3 regions of the Leucobacter insecticola genome follow, and region 3 is predicted to be linked to each of the others. Evidence: predicted binding sites of a transcription regulator. Region 3 holds the regulator's gene; each other region holds the start of a gene.

Region 1 (6,156 bases), 750 kb from region 3:
ATGCAACGCATCTGGGCTGCTCGCGGACTGAAACCGCACCTGGTGAAAACATTCAAGGTATCCACGGACCCCAAATTTGAGGAGAAACTCATCGACGTGTGCGGCTTGTATCTCAGCCCACCCGAGAACGCGATCGTGCTGTGTGTTGACGAGAAGACCTCGATCCAGGCGTTGGATCGGCCACAGCCCTCACTGCCACTCACCAAGGGGCGTGCCAGCACCTGTACGCACGACTACAAACGCAACGGCACGACCACTCTCTTTGCAGCGCTCGAAGTCGCTACTGGAAAGGTGATCGGTTCGTGTGTGCCGAAGCATCGACACGACGAGTTCCTGGCGTTTTTGAACACCATCGAAAAGGAAGTGCCAGCTGGTCTCGAAGTGCATCTGATTGTTGACAACTATGCCACTCACAAGCACGCGAACGTTCAGAAGTGGCTCGAGAAGCATCCGCGATTCCTTTTCCACTTCACGCCCATGTCGTCATCGTGGCTGAACCTGATCGAGCGCTGGTTTCGCGATCTGAGCGAACGGACGCTACGCCGGGGAGTGTTTCGCTCAGCACCGGACCTTGTCGAGAAAATCGAGGACTACATTCGCCATAACAATGAACACCCGAAGCCGTTCGTCTGGACCCCGACCGCTGATTCAATCCTCGCGAAAGTCGCGCGAGGCGGGGTCGCCCTCAACAAGCAAAACAAAACTGAGACACACTACTAGAGCACATCGCCGATGCAATCACTTGGGACGAGAAAGATAGAATGAGGGGGAAAGCCGCAGTTGCAGCTAGATCTACAAGGGGACAGGACATGCTTGCTTCCGACCGACTCGAAGCTTCATTGACACCGATCCAGCTCCGCGAGATTCTGGTCTCTCAGCCACATCGACGAGTTGAGGTCGCGGTCCATCCAGAGATTGATGAGGCGTTGCGCCAGTGGCTCTGGGAGAACGGTGACGATGCGCTTCGGCGTGCCGTATATGCGCAGTATCTCCAGCAGCGTGAGCGGCTCCTAAAGTCCGGGGATCCGCTGCCCGCGGCCGCGGTCAGATACGACGCCGAAGTCACGCACCTCTCCGCGTTAGCGACGACACCACAAACAACTCCGCCGACACAGAAGAATACCTCGGAGGCCGTTCGCGTTCCGTCATCCAGAGAAACGAGGAAGCCACCGCGACTAGCACTCCCCGACGGAACAACCGTCGATATCATCTCGGAGCGCGTGGTCATTGGGCGCAGGCCCGCGGATCTCAACTCTCCCGGCGCGCAACTGGTGAAGCTTGAGGATCCCACCAAACACCTTTCGTCCTCTCATGCGCTCCTTGTGCGGGCGCACGACGGCTGGCGGATCACTGACCTTCATTCTGGCAACGGGACCCTGCTTGCTTCTGGCGAGAACTTCTTTCCTGCTCATCCCGGGATCGAGTATCTCCTACCACATCGGTTCCTACTTGCAGGGCACCCCATACAGTTCTTTGAAGCCTGACACCGCCGTGGATCCCCTCGCAACCGTGCTGCGGCGAATCGGCCCGCCGCCCATCATCCATATCCCCCACCCCATCGCCCTAGACAGGCCCGCCAAGGCTGCCTCACCATCGATCCCGATTGGGCCTCCACCGCGACTCCCCGTTCAGGAAGATGGCTTACGGGTGTGCGATGTTGATGCGACCGTGGCGAACAAAAAGAGACTTCTGCATGGCGTCTCGGTATCCGCATGGAACGGCACGCTCACGGCTGTTGTTGGGCCTTCTGGAGCAGGAAAATCGACCTTCGTTCGCACAATCTCTGGGCTTATGGAGCCAAGTCGCGGCACAGTCACCCTCTCCGGTATCAACGTTCATCGTTATTACGACCAAGTGAAGACGCTGCTGGGGATGGTGCCGCAGGAAGATGTCATTCATTCCCAGCTCACCCTCGTGCGCGCTTTGCGCTACGCCGCAAAACTTCGACTGAGCACCGAGATGAACGCGCGACAACGCGAGGCCCGAGTGCAGCAAGTCTTGGCGGAGCTTGATCTCGCACCACATCAAAGGACTCGAGTTGCTCGGCTTTCTGGCGGGCAACGCAAAAGAGCCTCGATCGCACTGGAGCTACTTACCGAGCCGAAGTTCCTGGTGCTCGACGAGCCAACTTCTGGGCTTGATCCAGCGCTCGACAGGAGACTGATGGAGCAGTTTCGTGCGCTCGCTGACGGGGGACGCACCGTTCTCGCTGTGACACACTCCGTCGCGTGCCTTGATATCTGCGACCAAGTAGTTGTGCTGGCCCCGGGCGGTGAAATCGCCTTTATTGGGAACGAACCCGAAGCGTGGCGCTATTTCGGCACAGAAGACTGGTCCGAGATTTTTGAGCAGCTCAAGATCAATCCACGCGAATCAGCTGGGCACTGGCAACAGTCTCTGGAGGCGTTCCTTCTTGCGACCGAGCCAATCACTGAACGCCCACCAAAGCCACACGAAGCGCCTACAAAGATTCCCCGCGTCCGACAGTTCTTTACGCTGGTGCAGCGACAGCTGGCGCTGATGCTCGCTGATCGCGGGTACACGCTGTTTCTGCTCGCGCTTCCGTTTGTGGTGGGGCTATTGCCAATCGTCGTGCCGGGTAATTCTGGCCTCACGCAGGTGACACAAGCCAAGTACTCGCAAGAACCGCAGATGATTCTCACCCTCCTCACTATCGGGTCAATCTTCATGGGAATATCCATGACCATTCGCGAGCTCATCGGGGAACGTCACATCTACCGCCGGGAGCGAGCGATGGGTCTCAGCACTTCGGCGTATCTCGCAGCCAAGATTCTCGTTTTTGGCGCGTTGGGCGCCGCGGGTGCGGTGATCATTGTCATGATTGCAACGACGGTAAAACAAGGCCCGAGCGGCGACGGCGTGCTCGGGCTAGGTGCATACCTTGAGCTGGGTATTGCAGTCACCGCCACGGTCTGGGGTGGCGTCTTTCTCGGGCTCCTCCTTTCTTCCCTCGTGACTTCGCAGAACCAGGTGATGCCAGTTCTGGTCGTCGTGTTGATGCTGCAGATGGTCCTGAATGGGGGCCTGATTCCACTTGTTGACAACGCAGCGCTGAACTGGGTCGCGAGTGGGATGCCGGCGCGTTGGTCATTTTCGCTGGGCGCGATCAGCATAGATCTGCATCATTTGCTCGAGCTCGCCGATGAGTCTGAGCGGATGGCATTACAAGGGTCCGGTGTCGATCCTGACCCCGCGTGGAATCCGAGTCTGCTGCGTTGGGGATTTTCAGCTGCGATTCTGACGGTGATGGCGGCCCTGATGAGCTGCGCGACCTGGGTCTTCGCTCGATCACGGTAGTTGACAGCGCGGGATCACTTATTGCGCAAGGTTCTGGTCAGTTGCGTGCCGTAAGCGGCCGGGAGAGGTCAACTTCGACGAGTTGAATCATGAGGCGTGGGGATCGGCGATGGTCTGCCAGTTGAAACCTGCACGCAGTGCGGCCTCGACCTGGCGCAGGTTGAGCGTCCATGCACCAAATTGTCGATATGCGCCAGTTCTCGGGCGGTGCGGTCATTGACCCTGTCGCCACGCAAGTTCGTAAGCCACGCGACGTCGCGTGATGCGTGGGCGATGTGGCATCACTGGGAAGCTATTTCTGAGACATACCACTAGTTTTGGGCACAGACCGAGCCCATCGGCGGCACAGCCCCTGGAATCCGCCACCCCATGCTTCCGATCCCACGTAGACCACTCCCGCGCGAACAGCAGCGCCGGGCATAGTCGCCAAACGCCGCGACACCCCAGAGCACGCCCACCAAGCAAACAGAACAAGCGCCCCCTTCGCCTTGAGCGAACCCGACTCAACTTTCATTGGCACTCTACCCCCGAGAGTGCTAAAAATGAATTACCGGGCCGTGATGGTCGGCCCCAGATACTCGAAGGAGTAGAAAGATGGCACGCAACTACGATCCTTTCCGTGAACTTGACCACCTGATGGGCCAAATGCTCAGCCCTGAGCGAGCTGGCGCCCAGATGCCGATGGACCTCTACCGCTCGGGTGACCACTACGTACTGAGCTTGGATGTTCCTGGCGTCAACCCTGATTCGATCGACGTCAATGTCGAAGACCGTACGCTGACGATCCGTGCCGAGCGCGCGCTGCCCGACGGCGAAGACATTCAGTGGCTCGCCAAGGAGCGCCCGACCGGAACCTACGCCCGTCAACTGACGGTGGGCCGAGGACTCGCCCTTGAGTCAATCAATGCGGCCTACACCGACGGCGTCCTCACGCTAACAATTCCGGTCGCAGAAGAAGCCAAGCCACGTCGCATCGAGGTTTCCCACGGAGGACGGACACCCGTCGAGATCACCGCTGACGCATAGAGACAGCTTTCCCTGCGGCACCCAACTGAGGGGCAGTTCAGCTCCAATGCGTGTGGGGTTCGGACAGCCAGTCCGAACGCCACACGCACCTCCCGCAACACCGAAGAGAACTCGCGTGGGCACCGCGCCTCACACAATCCCGACGGCGGACACCCGGTCGCGCGACTCCTCAGTCAAGCTTCTCGATCGGGGCAAGCTTCACGAGAAGCTTACGCTCGCCGACCGCGTCAAACACCGCGTGAGCGATGCGCTTCGATCCGACACCCGTGATCGCGCTCACGCGACCCTCACCGTACTCGTCGTGACGGATCCGATCCCCCGGGTTCAGTTCAAGGTCACCGTTGTCTCGCACCGAACCCATGATCGTGTTCGGGAATCCGCCTCCCGCGGCCTGCGCCTGTTTGGCAGCCTTCTTGCGCTCCCGCCACTTATCAAGCGCCGATTGCATGTTGCCGCTGGCCGGTTCACTCACCGCGGCAGAACCGCTGGAGTAGCCCCCGGAACCACCGGATGATCCGAAGGTCACATTCGAGTCAACGGGCCGCCGGGTGCGCACCGCACCCCCGCTGCCCCGGTTTGCGTTGAGCGCGCGGGACTCGGTGCCGCCGCGCCCGGTGACCTCGCCCGGCGACTGCCGCCAATCGATCAGCCCCTCGGGATCTCCTGCAGGAACCGCGACGGCATCGCCACAGAGACGTCACCAAACACGGCGCGAGTGCTCGCGAGCGTCAAATACAGCCGCTCGCGCGCACGCGTAATGCCGACATACATGAGCCGCCGCTCTTCATTGACACCACCCACCTCGTCAACGGACATCTGATGCGGCAAAAGCCCCTCTTCAACGCCCGTGATGAACACGGCCTTGAATTCGAGGCCCTTCGCGGTGTGCATCGTCATCAGAGACACGGTGCCGCTCGAATCGTCGAGGTCATCGGCCGCGGCGACCAGGCTGACCTCGGTGAGGAAGGCGAGAAGCCCCGCCCCCGGCTGCTTCGCATCAAACTCGCGCGCAACAGCAACGAGCTCTTCAAGGTTCTCCGCGCGCGCATCATCTTGCGGATCGCGCTTCTGGCGCAGCTTCTCAATCATTTCGGTTTCATCAAGAATGAGCTTCAGGAGATCCCCCACTGGCGCGGGTGCCTGTTCCAACTCCGGATTCCCCGCAGCCATCGCGGAGGCGCGCGTCAGCATCTCCGCGAGGCTAACAATGGCGTTCAGTACTTTCGGACCGAAGGAGAGCTCCCCCGCGCGCAGCATGGCCTCGTGGAAGGTGAGCCCGTGTTCCTCTTGAAAGTTCGCGAGGTGCGCCTCAGCCATCGGCCCGATGCCACGCTTCGGGGCGCCCAAGAGGCGCGACCACGCGATCGGATCGTAGGGGTTCGCGATGCTCGTAAGGTACGCCATCGCGTCCTTGATCTCAGCTCGCTCATAGAACTTGGTGCCGCCGAGCACCCGATACGGAATCGCGGAACGGATGAGCAATTCCTCAAGCGCACGCGTCTGCGAGTTCGTGCGGTAAAACACGGCAACGTCACCGTAGGCGAGGCCGCCACGGTGCAGATCCTCGATCTCTTCGGCCACAAATCGCGCCTCGTCGTGCTGCGAGTAGCCGGTGAAGCCGACGATGCGCTCGCCGTCCCCCTCCGCCGTCCAGAGATTCTTCTCCTGGCGGTCAAAGTTGTTGCCGATTACCGCGTTCGCCGCGCTCAGGATGTTTTGGGTCGAGCGGTAGTTCTGTTCAAGCTTCACGACCTCTGCGCCACGGAAGTCTCGCTCGAACTCCACGATGTTGCGAATGTCCGCGCCGCGGAA
Region 2 (6,156 bases), 890 kb from region 3:
GCGGATCCTGAGACAATCGCCGTGTCAACAAGGGCCGCTGCGGAAGCCATCAGTTTCACTCAACAGGCTGAACGTTGGAGAGAGCAACAGCGCGCCCTGGCGACCGCGCTGAGTCCGCATCTTCCCCGACACCATTTCTTCTGCATCCGCAGCGCCGCAGCACTTTGGGAGCTTCCGAATTTTGGAAACCTGGATCCGGCCCTAGACATTGCCTGTTTCAAACCAACCAGACCGTTGCGCCGCAAGGGCTTCAACGCTTCGAATGTCAGCCCCGGACTTGCCACAACGGTAACGTTGCCGAGAACAAGTATTCGCCTCACGGATCCCCCGACAGTCTGGGCCATGCACGCGGCCCACCTCCCACTCGAGGACCTCGTCGCGCTGGGAGATGCGGTGATTCGTCAGAAACGCATCCCCGGAACGGATCGGCTCGAACGACTACCGCTCGCATACCTCTCAGATTTGGAGCGAGTGGTCCGTTCTGGGCGGCGCGTGGGAATTGACCGCCTTCGCCGCGCGCTTCCGCTGCTGAGGGTGAGCAGCGCATCGGTGCCGGAGTCTCATTTGCGATTGCAGCTCCAGCAGTGGGAGCTGCCTCCGTTCCAGCTGGACTACGACATCTACGACACACATGGCAACTTGCTCGGCTGTAGTGAGTTTGCGTTCCCCGAGTTCAAGCTTGTGGTCGAATACGAGGGGACCATCACCGGACAAAGACGAAACAGTGGAATCGTGACATCGAGAAGTATGGGGACTACTCTCGGGCAGGTTGGGAGGTAGTTCGCGTCACCGCCGACAAGCTTTATGGCTCGCCCTGGCTACTCAGGTCTCAACTGCTCGAAGCGCTACAGCGACGCGAACATCTGCGATGACGGCCCCAGTCATTCAGGTGTCACGAATCTGTAGTTCAGCGGGTTTTGGTACACATCCGTGACACCTGAACGCTTAGGGCACCGGGCGGCGGCGCATAGAAAAAGGGGCCGCGCCCAAAGGCGCGACCCCTCAATCCTGGAGACTCTTAGAAGTCCATGCCACCGGTCGGGTCACCGGCGGGAGCCGCAGCGGGCTCCGGCTTGTCGGCAACAACAACCTCGGTGGTGAGGAAGAGACCTGCGATCGACGCGGCGTTCTGCAGCGCAGAGCGAGTCACCTTCGCGGGATCCAGGATGCCCTGAGTGACCAGGTCACCGTACTCACCGGTGGCGGCGTTCAGGCCGTGGCCCACGGGCAGAGCAGCAACGCGGTCGGCGACAACGCCGGGCTCGAGCCCTGCGTTGAGCGCGATCTGGCGCAGCGGAGCCTCAATGGCGGTCTGCACGATCTTCGCGCCCACTGCCTCGTCACCCTCAAGCTTGAGGCCGGCGAAGGCCTCCTTGCCCGCCTGGATCAGCGCGACGCCACCGCCGGGCAGTACGCCTTCTTCAACGGCAGCCTTCGCGTTGCGGACGGCGTCCTCGATGCGGTGCTTGCGCTCCTTCAACTCAACCTCGGTCGCGGCGCCAGCCTTGATGACGGCCACGCCACCGGCGAGCTTCGCGAGGCGCTCCTGCAGCTTCTCGCGGTCGTAGTCGCTGTCGGTGTTCTCGATCTCGCGGCGGATCTGCGTGACGCGGCCGGCGATGGCTTCTTCTTCGCCACCGCCCTGCACGATGGTGGTCTCATCCTTGGTGATGATGACCTTGCGTGCGGTGCCGAGCATGTCGAGCGTCGCGTTCTCAAGCTTCAGGCCGACCTCTTCAGAGATGACCTGACCGCCGGTGAGGATCGCGATGTCCTGCAGCATGGCCTTGCGACGATCGCCGAAGCCAGGTGCCTTGACGGCAGCCGACTTGAAGATGCCACGGATCTTGTTGAGCACGAGGGTTGCGAGCGCTTCACCCTCAACGTCTTCCGCGATGATGAGGAGCTGCTTACCCGACTGGATCACGGGATCAACAACGGAGAGCAGATCCTTGATGTTCGAGACCTTGCTGTTGACGAGCAGGATGTAGGGATCCTCAAAGACAACTTCCTGGCGCTCTGCGTCAGTGACGAAGTACGCGGAGAGGTAGCCCTTGTCGAAGCGCATGCCCTCGGTCAGTTCGAGCTCGGTGCCGAAGGTGTTGGACTCCTCAACGGTGACCACGCCCTCCTTGCCGACCTTGTCGATGGCCTCGGCAATCAGGGCGCCGATCTGCTCGTCAGCGGCCGAGATCGATGCGGTTGCTGCGATCTGATCGGTGGTCTCGATCTCCTTCGCGTTTGCGAGAAGCTTGGCGGTGACGGCGGCAACAGCGGCCTCGATGCCCTTCTTGATCGCGATGGGATCGCTGCCGGCCGCAACGTTGCGCAGGCCCTCGCGCACAAGCGCCTGAGCGAGCACGGTCGCGGTGGTGGTTCCGTCACCCGCGACGTCGTCGGTCTTCTTTGCGACCTCCTTGACCAGCTCAGCGCCGATCTTCTCGAAGGGATCGTCAAGCTCGATCTCCTTTGCAATGGAGACACCGTCGTTGGTGATCGTGGGGGCGCCCCACTTCTTCTCCAGCACGACGTTGCGGCCGCGCGGCCCCAGCGTCACCTTCACGGCATCGGCAAGGGTGTTCAGGCCCCGCTCAAGCCCACGACGTGCTTCTTCATCAAACGCAATGATCTTTGCCATGTATTTCGCCTCTCCTGGACGTTCTCGTGGTGGTTTTCTGTTCCGCAACCCAGACGGGTATGACCGGGTGTTGGCACAGAAACTTAGCACTCAGTCGAATCGACTGCTAACACAATCTTGGCACTCTCCCCCGTCGAGTGCAAGCGCTCCCAGGCCAATTCAAAGCGGAGCTTCACGCTACAAGCGAACGGCCCGACAGTCAATGAGCTACTGCGTGGCCCGGTCAATCAACTGACCCGTTTCCGGGTCCACAAGCTTTCCAGTTTCGGGATCTATCGCATATCCGGTTTCTGGATCAACGGCAGCATCCTGTTCGGGACTAGCAGCACCGCCCGTTTGATCTTCGTCGCCTTCGAGGCCGGGACCGGCGTAATTCGCTCCGATTAACACCACCAGACGAACACCATAGTCGACGTAACGATCCGTTTGGTACGAAGAGATCCCGCCGAGCTTGGTCGCAAGCGCCTCTGCGGCAGCCTCATCAGCAGGATCCATATAAAACACCGCAGAGAGTTCTACGTCTGTTTCCGAAGCGCTTCCCGAGTAGACAATCTGCCCCCACTGCCGATCGGTAATAAGCCCGCTGACTGATTCGGCAAGATTCGGAGTCGACGTGCCGTTGAGTACCACAACCGTGGCGTTCGGATCAATGACCGCATCCGCCTTCGGCTGCGGCTCGGGGCCCGGCGTCGCAGTTCCGACCAACGGCAAGTTCCCACTCCCACCAAGGCTCTGAACCCCAAAATACCGATCGTGGTGAGGAGCGCAAACCCAAGAAGGCCACCAATGATGTACTGCCACACGTAGCGAGGCCGGGCCGTAACCCGATGTGCGCCGACGCGACCACTTCGCGGAATCCGATCAAACCGATCTTCGGGGTATTCCTGACGAGTGCGATGATGCGCCTTGACACTCTCGGTTTTCTGCGCCACGCTCATCTCCTCGAAGCTAGGTGTACATCCAACAAGCACGCAACAGAACGCAATGCCTGAGGACTAGCGTACAGTGGCGCCGTTGCGATAACTGTGAAGCACCAGGAACGCGCAACAAGGATCACCAGGTCCACACACGAGGTCAACAAGACTTGAATGCTCATCGTTGTACCCAAAACAAGTCGCAGAATACCTGACCAAAGAGGTTCTTGACCGGACATAATTCGATCCGAATAGGGTTGAGAACCCAATGCACATCAAGCAACCTTCTATATGGCTCTCAGAGGGCAAATGGGGCACAAGGAGGTACGAACGGAAAGTCAGGATATACCTTGGGACGAACAGCAAGCACTAGCGCCCTACGAGTCGCCCCCGACGAGTGGGATCCAGCCGCTCTCCCTCGACAGACCAGGATCCGGCAGCATCTGCACGCGGTGCCCACACTCAAGCACACACAGATCCCAACACCGCCAAAGCCCGAAGAACTGCCCATTCCACCTCCGGACCCCCGGATCGTTCGCATGATCGCCATCTACGGTTATGAAGTCGTTGATGGCTCCCGTTCGGTCACCCAGCTAGCGGCCTGGATCACGCGCGAGGTCGCAGACCATCTCACCAGCAGGCGCGCAGCCCGCACCGAGCGCCGCACCCTGTACCGCGACGAACGCCGCACAGTTCCGGTTCCCGGGCCCGTGCACCTGTCCTTGAGTTCCGCAAAGACCGCAGAGGCGGCTGTCGTGTTGCAAACCGGTGCGCGCTTCACGGCAGTAGCCGTGCGCCTTGAGTATCTCCGCGAAAAGTGGCGCGCCACCAACTTGACGGTGCTGTAGGTCCCTCTACGGTGCGCGGCTATTCTGCGCCCGAAGCGCGCAGCTTTGACACCTCGTAGAGCGCGACGCCCGCTGCGATACCGGCGTTCAAGGACTCAGTCGCAGACGAGATCGGGATCGAGACGATCGCATCGCAGGTCTCCGTGACCAGTCGCGAAAGCCCCTTCCCTTCACTGCCGATCACGAGCAGCAGTGGGCGGTCCGCGAGCTCAAGCCCGGGCAGCGACACATCGCCGCCACCGTCGAGCCCAACAATGAATACGCCACGCTTTTTCAGCTCTTTGAGCGTCTGGGTGAGGTTTGAGGCCATCGCGACGGGGATCCGTGCGGCCGCACCAGCCGAGGTCTTCCAAGAGGCGGAGTTGAGACCGGCAGATCTGCGCTGTGGCACGATCACCCCTTGGCCGCCAAAGGCTGCAACGGAGCGAATGATCGCGCCGAGATTGCGGGGATCGGTAACCCCGTCGAGGGCAACGAGCAGCGGCAGTTCGTCGCGATCCAGCGCGTCGTCGAGCACATCCATCGGGTGCGCGTACTCCATTGGTGGCACCTTCAGCACGACACCCTGGTGCACTGAATCGCGGTCCGTCATGCGGTCCATTTCTGGACGCATGATCTCAAGCACCGGCACATTACGCTGGGTTGCCAGGCGCAGGATTTCGCGCATGCGATCATCCATCTCGACGCGCGCGGCCACATACAGCGCCGTCGCGGGGATCTTGGTGCGCAGCGCCTCAACGACGGCGTTGCGTCCGGTTACCAGCTCCGAGTCATCGCTCTTCTTGCCTCCGCGCTGGACCCCGCGATCCGCACCGCCCATGTGCCGCTTTTTTGCGGCCTCGTAGCGTTCCTTGGCCGCCTTCGCCTTGCCAGCAGGGTGGTAGGGTCGATCCTCAGCTTTGGGCGTAGCCTTGCGCCCCTCGAGGGCCTGGCGCCCCTGACCGCCAGATCCGACGCCCTTGCCCAGGCCTTTCTTGCGCACGGCGCCCGTGCGGTTACTTTTATTGCTCATGTCAGGCTCCAGCGGGTTCCAGTCGGATTGTCTTCCAGGGTGATCCCTGCAGCCAGGAGGCGGTCACGAATCATGTCGCTCGTGGCGAAGTCTTTGTTTATGCGGGCTTCGGCTCGCTGCTCGATCAACGCGGCAACAAGAGTGTCAAGAGCCGCAGATTCTGCCGATCCACTCTGTTGAGCGTCACGCCAGTTCTCCGCACGGGGATCGATTCCCAGCACGTCGAGCATGGCAGCAACCTCGCCCGCGCGGGCGAGTGCGATATCCACATCACCCGCGTCAATAGCCGTGTTGCCTGCACGCACGGCACCGTGAAGGGCCGCGAGCGCCTGCGGCACGCCGAAATCGTCAAGCATAGCCGCGACGAACTCGTCTGGCAATGCGGCGCTCGTGGCCTCGCCCTCGAACGGCCCCAAATTTTGCACGGCATCGGGGCGAGATTCCTTGGCGAACTGCTGCACACGGTCAAGGAAGCTTTCTATGCGCCCAAAGGCCGCGGCGGCCTCGCCCAACGAATCTGGCGTGAACTCGAGCACCGAGCGATAGTGCGCGGATCCGAGGAAGTAGCGCAACACCACCGGGCGATGAGCCGCCAGCAAATCGGCTGCGAACAGCGAGTTGCCGAGCGACTTCGACATCTTCTGGCCACCGGTGTTCACGAGGCCGTTGTGGATCCAGTACCGAGCAAAGGGATGACCGGCAGCCTGCGACTGCGCCATCTCATTCTCGTGATGGGGGAAGCGC
Region 3 (6,156 bases):
GACGGCACCGTATGGGCTGTTGCGCGCGGCTTCCTCACCGCGCCGAAGAATGGACTCCTCGGGTTGAAAGCCCGCGCAACCACCAAAGACGCGATTGAGTCGGTCAGAGCGCAGATCCGCGCACTTGCTCCCGGCGGTGCGGTGGTAACAGACGCTCGCGAGTCGAACGCCAGCGAAAGCACCGGTTCTGGTGGCGAGTAGCCTTCCAGACGGTGAGGCAGCTCCCGCTGACGGCTCGCTCCCCGAGAGCGTGGCCGCAGGATCACAGGATCGCCGCTTCGGTGTCTACGTTCACGTCCCATACTGTCGGGTGCGCTGCGGCTACTGCGACTTCAACACCTACACCGCCAGCGAGTTGGGCGGCACAAGCCAGCACGACTACGCAGGCCAGGTGTGCCAGGAGCTCCACTTCGCGGGCCAGACACTTCGGCGCGCCGGTGTTGCCGAGCGCCCGGTGTCGACCGTCTTCTTTGGTGGCGGCACCCCCACGCTGCTGCCGGCCAGCGATCTGGTGGCAATGCTCGGCAGCATCACGCGCGAGTGGCCGCTCGCGGAAGGCGCTGAAGTAACGACCGAGGCGAACCCTGATTCCGTCGACGAAGCCTACCTGCACACGCTCGCGGAGGCGGGCTTCACCAGGGTGAGTTTCGGTATGCAGTCTGCGGTGCCGCACGTCTTGAAGACTCTGGATCGGACCCACTCGCCCGAGCGGGTCCCGCTGGTGACGCGCTGGGCGAAGAACGCGGGCCTGCAGGTGAGTGTGGATCTGATCTATGGCACGCCGGGGGAGAGCCTCGCCGACTGGGAACGCTCGGTCGAGGCGGCGCTCGCCACCGATCCCGATCACATTTCTGCGTACGCGCTGATTGTCGAACAGGGCACCAAACTTGCGGCGCAGATCCGCCGCGGCACCGTGCCCGCCCCGACGAGGATCTCCACGCCGAGATGTACGAGTTCGCCGATGCCCGCTTCGTGGAGGCGGGCTTCAGCTGGTACGAAATCAGTAACTGGTCGCGTTCGCCCGAGACTCGTTCGCGCCACAATCTCGCCTACTGGACCGGCGAGGACTGGTGGGCAGCAGGCCCGGGCGCCCATAGCCATATTGGTGGGGTGCGCTGGTGGAACGTGAAGCACCCGGGTCCCTACGCCGAGCGGATCGCCCGGGGCGTCTCGCCCGCGCAGGCGCGCGAGATCCTGAGTCCGCAGGCGATCCGTGACGAACGCGTGCTGCTCGAGACGCGGATCTTCTCCGGGCTGCCGACCGAGGTGCTCACGGCCGAAGAGCGGCGGGCGATCCCGGATCTCGTTGCCGACGAGCTCATTGACGGTCGCGCCGCGATCAAGGGACGTATCGTGCCGACGCTTCGAGGCCGCTTGCTCGCCGACACGGTTGTGCACCGTCTGCTGAGTTGAAGCGGACCGCCAGGAAGCCTGCGCTAGACTTGGCACTCAGTAGTGCCGAGTGCCAACGCACTCGCGTTTGTTTGGGAATGAGGACGGAGGGGTAGCTGTGGTTTCTGAGCGAAGTCTTGCTGTGTTGCACGCCATCGTCAGCGACTACGTTTCTCTGAACGAACCCGTCGGGTCCAAGGGCATCGTCGATCGCCACAGTTTTGGCGTCTCCGCTGCGACGATCCGCAACGACATGGCCTCCCTCGAAGAAGACGAGCTGATCGCTCAGCCGCACACCTCCTCGGGGCGAGTGCCGACGGACAAGGGCTACCGGCTCTACGTTGACACGCTCGCGAAGATCAGGCCGCTCTCGGCGGCACAGCGATCCGCGATCGAGCGTTTTCTCGGCGAATCTGTTGACCTCGACGACGCAATGAGCCGCACCGTTCGTCTGCTGTCCCAGCTCACCAATCAGGTCGCTGTCGCCCAGTATCCCTCCCTGCGAAGAACCGTTGTGCGACACCTTGATCTGGTCGCGGTGGCCGAGGACCGGATCCTGTGCGTGCTGATTCTCGGCAGCGGGGTGGTTGAGCAGCAGATGGCGCGACTCCCCGCCGCCCGCGTGTCTGAAGCTTGGGTGCAGGGGCTTCGCGAGCGGATCGCAGCCGCCGTGGTCGGTCGCGATGTCGACGCAGCCGCGGCAGAAGTGGTCAAGCTTGAGACTTCCGTCTCCGATTGGGCGCCGCCCGGCGAAGGGGAACTCGTAAGCTGCGTACTCGAGGCGGTGTCGACCCAGTTGCAGGCCAATCGCAGCGACCGGATCGCGATCGCCGGTGCCGCGAACCTCTCCCGGCCCGGCTTCGAGGGCAGCCTGCCGCTCGTCCTCGAAGCGATTGAGGAGCAGGTTACCCTGCTGCGCCTTTTCGACGAGCTGGTGCAGGATGAGCGTGATGTCGCCGCGTCAATCGGCCGCGAAAACGAGGCATACGGGCTTTCCGAAGCCTCTGTGATCGCGTCCAGCTACGAGGCTGAGGGCACCTCGGTGTCTCGCCTTGGCGTGCTCGGCCCGGTTCGCATGGACTACGCGAGTAACATCGCATCCGTGCGCGCGGTTGCGAGATACCTCAATCGGCTTCTTGGCGAGGATCAGTGAGCCGGCAAAGCTCGACTCGCACACGTTGACACTTCAGAACCACCCACTACCCCTGTGAGGAGCACAATCCGTGGCCGACCACTACGAGACCCTCGGCGTGACCCGTGAGGCGACACCCGAAGAGATCAAAAAGGCCTATCGCCGGCTTGCGCGCGAACTGCACCCCGATGTGAATCCGAGTGAAGAAGCCTCGGAGCGTTTCAAAGGTGTGACCCATGCCTACGACGTATTGAGTGATCCCGAACAGCGGCAGCGCTACGACATGGGCGGCGGCCAGTCCGATATGGGCGGCTTTGGTGACATTTTCGAGACGTTCTTTGGCGGTGGCGGTTTTGGGGGCGGCCAACGCGGCCCCAGGTCACGCTCCGAGCGCGGCGAAGACGCGATGATCCGCGTGGATGTTTCCCTCGAAGAGGTCATTTTTGGGGTGCAGCGCGACGTCACCGTGAACACCGCGGTGCTCTGCGGCGCCTGCCAGGGCAGCTGCTGCCAGCCCGGCACCCAGCCCGTCACTTGCGACGTCTGCCACGGCCAGGGCCAGGTGCAGCGCCAGGTGCGCTCGCTGTTTGGCAACGTTGTCACCATGCATCCCTGCGGCAGCTGCCACGGCTACGGCACCGTTATCGAACACCCCTGCGTCGAGTGTGCAGGCAAGGGGCGGGTGCGCGAGAAGCGCACGATCCCGGTCGATATCCCCTCGGGGATTGACACCGGAACCCGCATGCAGATGCGCGGCGGCGGTGAGGTCGGGCCAGGCGGGGGCCGAACGGCGACCTCTTCATCGAGTTCCGGGTCACGCACCACGACATCTTCAGCCGCGACGGCAACGATCTGCTCTGTACGATGCAGCTTGCGATGACCGACGCGATTCTCGGCACTGAAGCGACGGTCGGGGCGCTCGACGGCGATGTGAACGTCGAGATTCCAGAGGGTACACAGTCGGGCGACGTCATCACGATCCGCGGGCGCGGGATCCAGGCCTTGCGCACCACGACGCGCGGGGATCTGAAGATCGCCGTGCAGGTCGCGACTCCCGAGAAGCTGTCGAACCGGGAGAAGGATCTTCTGCGCCAGTTCGCTGCCCTCCGTAAGGATCAGCCCCCTCACCTGGGCGAGTTTCAACAGAGTTTCTTTGGCAAGATCCGCGACCGCTTCTTCCGTCAGGGATAGCGGGCGGGATCGACGTGGCGAATCTCTACTTCGCTGATGCGGCTAATGCGGCTGATGCTTCACAGTGGCGGGCTGGCGCTCAGGTCACCATTTCGGGGGATGAGGGTCGCCACGCGGTGAGAGTAAGTCGCTTGCGTGCAGGCGAGCAGATCCTGGTTGGGGACGGTGCCGGAACGATTGGTGAGGGCAGTGTTGAGAGCGTCGCCAAAGACTCCTTTGTAGTGCGGCTCGCCCAGGTGTCCCTGCGCCCAGCGCCCACACCCCGTGTGGTGCTCGTACAGGCGCTCGCGAAGGGTGACCGAGACGAGCGCGCGGTCGAGCAGGCGACGGAGTTTGGCGTTGATGGCATCGTGCCGTGGCAGGCTGAGCGATCGGTGTCGCGCTGGAGTGACACGGACAAGGCTGCAAAGGGCGTGTCAAAGTGGGCGAGGATCGCACGCGAGGCTTCAAAGCAGTCGCTACGCGCGAGAATCCCCGAGGTGGAGGAACCGATCACCCTCGCCGGCCTGTGCGAGCTGGCTGCGTCTGATGGTGCTGAGGTCTTAGTGTTGCATCCTCGGGGCGTGATGGCGTTGAGCGCTTGGGCGCGAACATCGCTTCCTTCTGACGCACGTGAGGTCTACCTGCTTGTTGGTCCTGAAGGCGGGCTCTCCGACGCCGAGCTTGATGCTCTGGAAGCCGCAGGAGCAAACGTGCTGATGCTCGGCACCACCGTGCTCCGCACCTCCTCTGCAGGCCCTGCTGCCCTTACCGTTCTCAACGTCGCCCTCGGCCGCTGGTAGTAGCCCGGCAGACTGTCCTTGGTCACCGCTAGACTAATCGCATGGCAGAAGAGACGATATTCAGCAAGATCGTGTCGGGGGAGATCCCGGTGAAGATCTTGGCAGAGACCGAGCGGGTGATGGCGTTTCCTGACATCAACCCGCAGGCCCCCGTGCACGTGCTCGTGATCCCGAAGGCGACGCAGTACCGCAACGTCGTCGAACTCGCCGCGGCTGAACCCGAAACTCTCGCCGAAATGGTGGCGGTTGCTCAGCAACTCGCAGATGAACTGGCAGAGGGCGAATTCCGCCTGATTTTTAACAGCGGCGCAAATGTTGGGCAGACCGTGTTTCACGTCCACGCCCACGTGCTCGCAGGCGACCTCAAAGAGCAGTCCCTCGTTGGATCCTGAACGCACCCCGCGCTCCAATGAAAGCGCGGAGACCGAGCTGCAACGCAGAATACTGCTGAGCGGCGTCGATCTTGCTTCGTTTCTCGGCCACCGGGATCAGCTGATCTCGGACCTCGAATCGCAGCATCCGGATGTGACGTTTCACGCTCGCGATGAAGTCCTCACACTCAGGGGACCCGCTACTCAGACGCGCGCCGCCGAGGAGGTCGTGCTTGAGGTACTCGAGCTGGCGCGGCGAAGCGGGCCTGTTTCGAAGCTTGACGTTCGCGAGGTGACACGCATGGTGCGCGCCGGCGACGGGCCGACCGCCGCTCAGAGGCTGAGCACTCCGATCCTGACCGTACGCGGTAACGCGGTGCGCGCGCAGACGAGCGGGCAGCGTGCCTATGTTGACGCGATTGACAACAACACGATCGTTTTCGGCATTGGTCCCGCGGGCACCGGGAAGACCTATTTGGCGATGGCGAAGGCTGTGCAGGCCCTGCAGCGACGTGAAGTATCGAAGATCGTGTTGACACGCCCCGCGGTCGAGGCTGGTGAACGCCTCGGGTATCTGCCGGGCTCGCTCGAAGACAAGATCGACCCGTACCTGCGTCCACTCTTCGACGCCGTCGGCGCCATGATGGACCCCGAGGTCGTGCCAAAACTTCTCGCGAGCGGCACCATCGAGGTCGCGCCCCTCGCATACATGCGGGGCCGAACCCTCAACGAGGCCTTCGTGATCCTCGACGAGGCGCAAAACACCACCCCCGAACAAATGAAGATGTTTCTCACGCGGCTCGGTTACGGTTCCAAGATGGTCGTGACGGGGGATATTACCCAGGTCGATTTGCCGCTGGCGGTCAGCGGGCTGCGGGTGGTGGGCCGGATCCTGCGAGGGGTCGAAGACATCCACTTCGCTGAGCTCAGCTCCGACGACATTGTGAGACACAGTCTGGTCGGTCGCATCGTTGACGCGTACCAGAGCTACAGCGAGTCTGAGGGCGCCGAGCCTCGCGAACGGGCGAGGCGGCGGAACAACGGGAAAGAAGCAGCGCAGTGAGTGTAGAGATTAACAACGAGTCCGGCATCACGATTGAGGAAGATCGGCTGCAGCGGCTTGCGATGTTTGTGCTCGAGTCAATGCACGTACACCCGGACACCGAGCTCGGCGTGATGATGGTTGACGAGGCCGCGATCGAGCAACTGCACGTGCAGTGGATGGACGAGCCGGGCCCGACCGACGTGCTGAGCTTTCCGATGGATGAGCTGCGCCCCGGCCGCATCG

Evidence for each region. Region 3 encodes HrcA, which represses chaperone genes, less so after heat shock. Its sites were predicted from a motif close to TTNGCACTCGNNNNNNNCGAGTGCNAA; they were not measured.
Region 1: the regulator HrcA is predicted to act here: its motif matches at 3,832-3,858, upstream of G7067_RS06315 (Hsp20/alpha crystallin family protein).
Region 2: the regulator HrcA is predicted to act here: its motif matches at 2,722-2,748, upstream of groL (chaperonin GroEL).

Annotation. Positions count from the first base shown of each region.
Region 1 is NZ_CP049934.1:1,378,444-1,384,599, reverse strand. Features, by position in the region: gene G7067_RS06330 (IS630 family transposase) at 1-720, shown strand, start outside; gene G7067_RS06325 (FHA domain-containing protein) at 810-1,484, shown strand; gene G7067_RS06320 (ATP-binding cassette domain-containing protein) at 1,492-3,318, shown strand; gene G7067_RS06315 (Hsp20/alpha crystallin family protein) at 3,913-4,344, shown strand; partial or broken gene G7067_RS06310 (ATP-dependent helicase) at 4,514-6,156, opposite strand, start outside.
Region 2 is NZ_CP049934.1:107,941-114,096, forward strand. Features, by position in the region: gene G7067_RS00500 (hypothetical protein) at 1-780, shown strand, start outside; gene groL (chaperonin GroEL) at 1,019-2,638, opposite strand; gene G7067_RS00510 (LytR C-terminal domain-containing protein) at 2,846-3,349, opposite strand; gene G7067_RS00515 (Rv3235 family protein) at 3,903-4,400, shown strand; gene rlmB (23S rRNA (guanosine(2251)-2'-O)-methyltransferase RlmB) at 4,420-5,412, opposite strand; gene cysS (cysteine--tRNA ligase) at 5,409-6,156, opposite strand, start outside.
Region 3 is NZ_CP049934.1:2,129,424-2,135,579, reverse strand. Features, by position in the region: gene G7067_RS09860 (DUF1990 family protein) at 1-201, shown strand, start outside; partial or broken gene hemW (radical SAM family heme chaperone HemW) at 191-1,413, shown strand; gene hrcA (heat-inducible transcriptional repressor HrcA) at 1,511-2,545, shown strand; partial or broken gene dnaJ (molecular chaperone DnaJ) at 2,616-3,715, shown strand; gene G7067_RS09840 (16S rRNA (uracil(1498)-N(3))-methyltransferase) at 3,730-4,497, shown strand; gene G7067_RS09835 (HIT domain-containing protein) at 4,539-4,889, shown strand; gene G7067_RS09830 (PhoH family protein) at 4,879-5,931, shown strand; gene ybeY (rRNA maturation RNase YbeY) at 5,928-6,156, shown strand, end outside.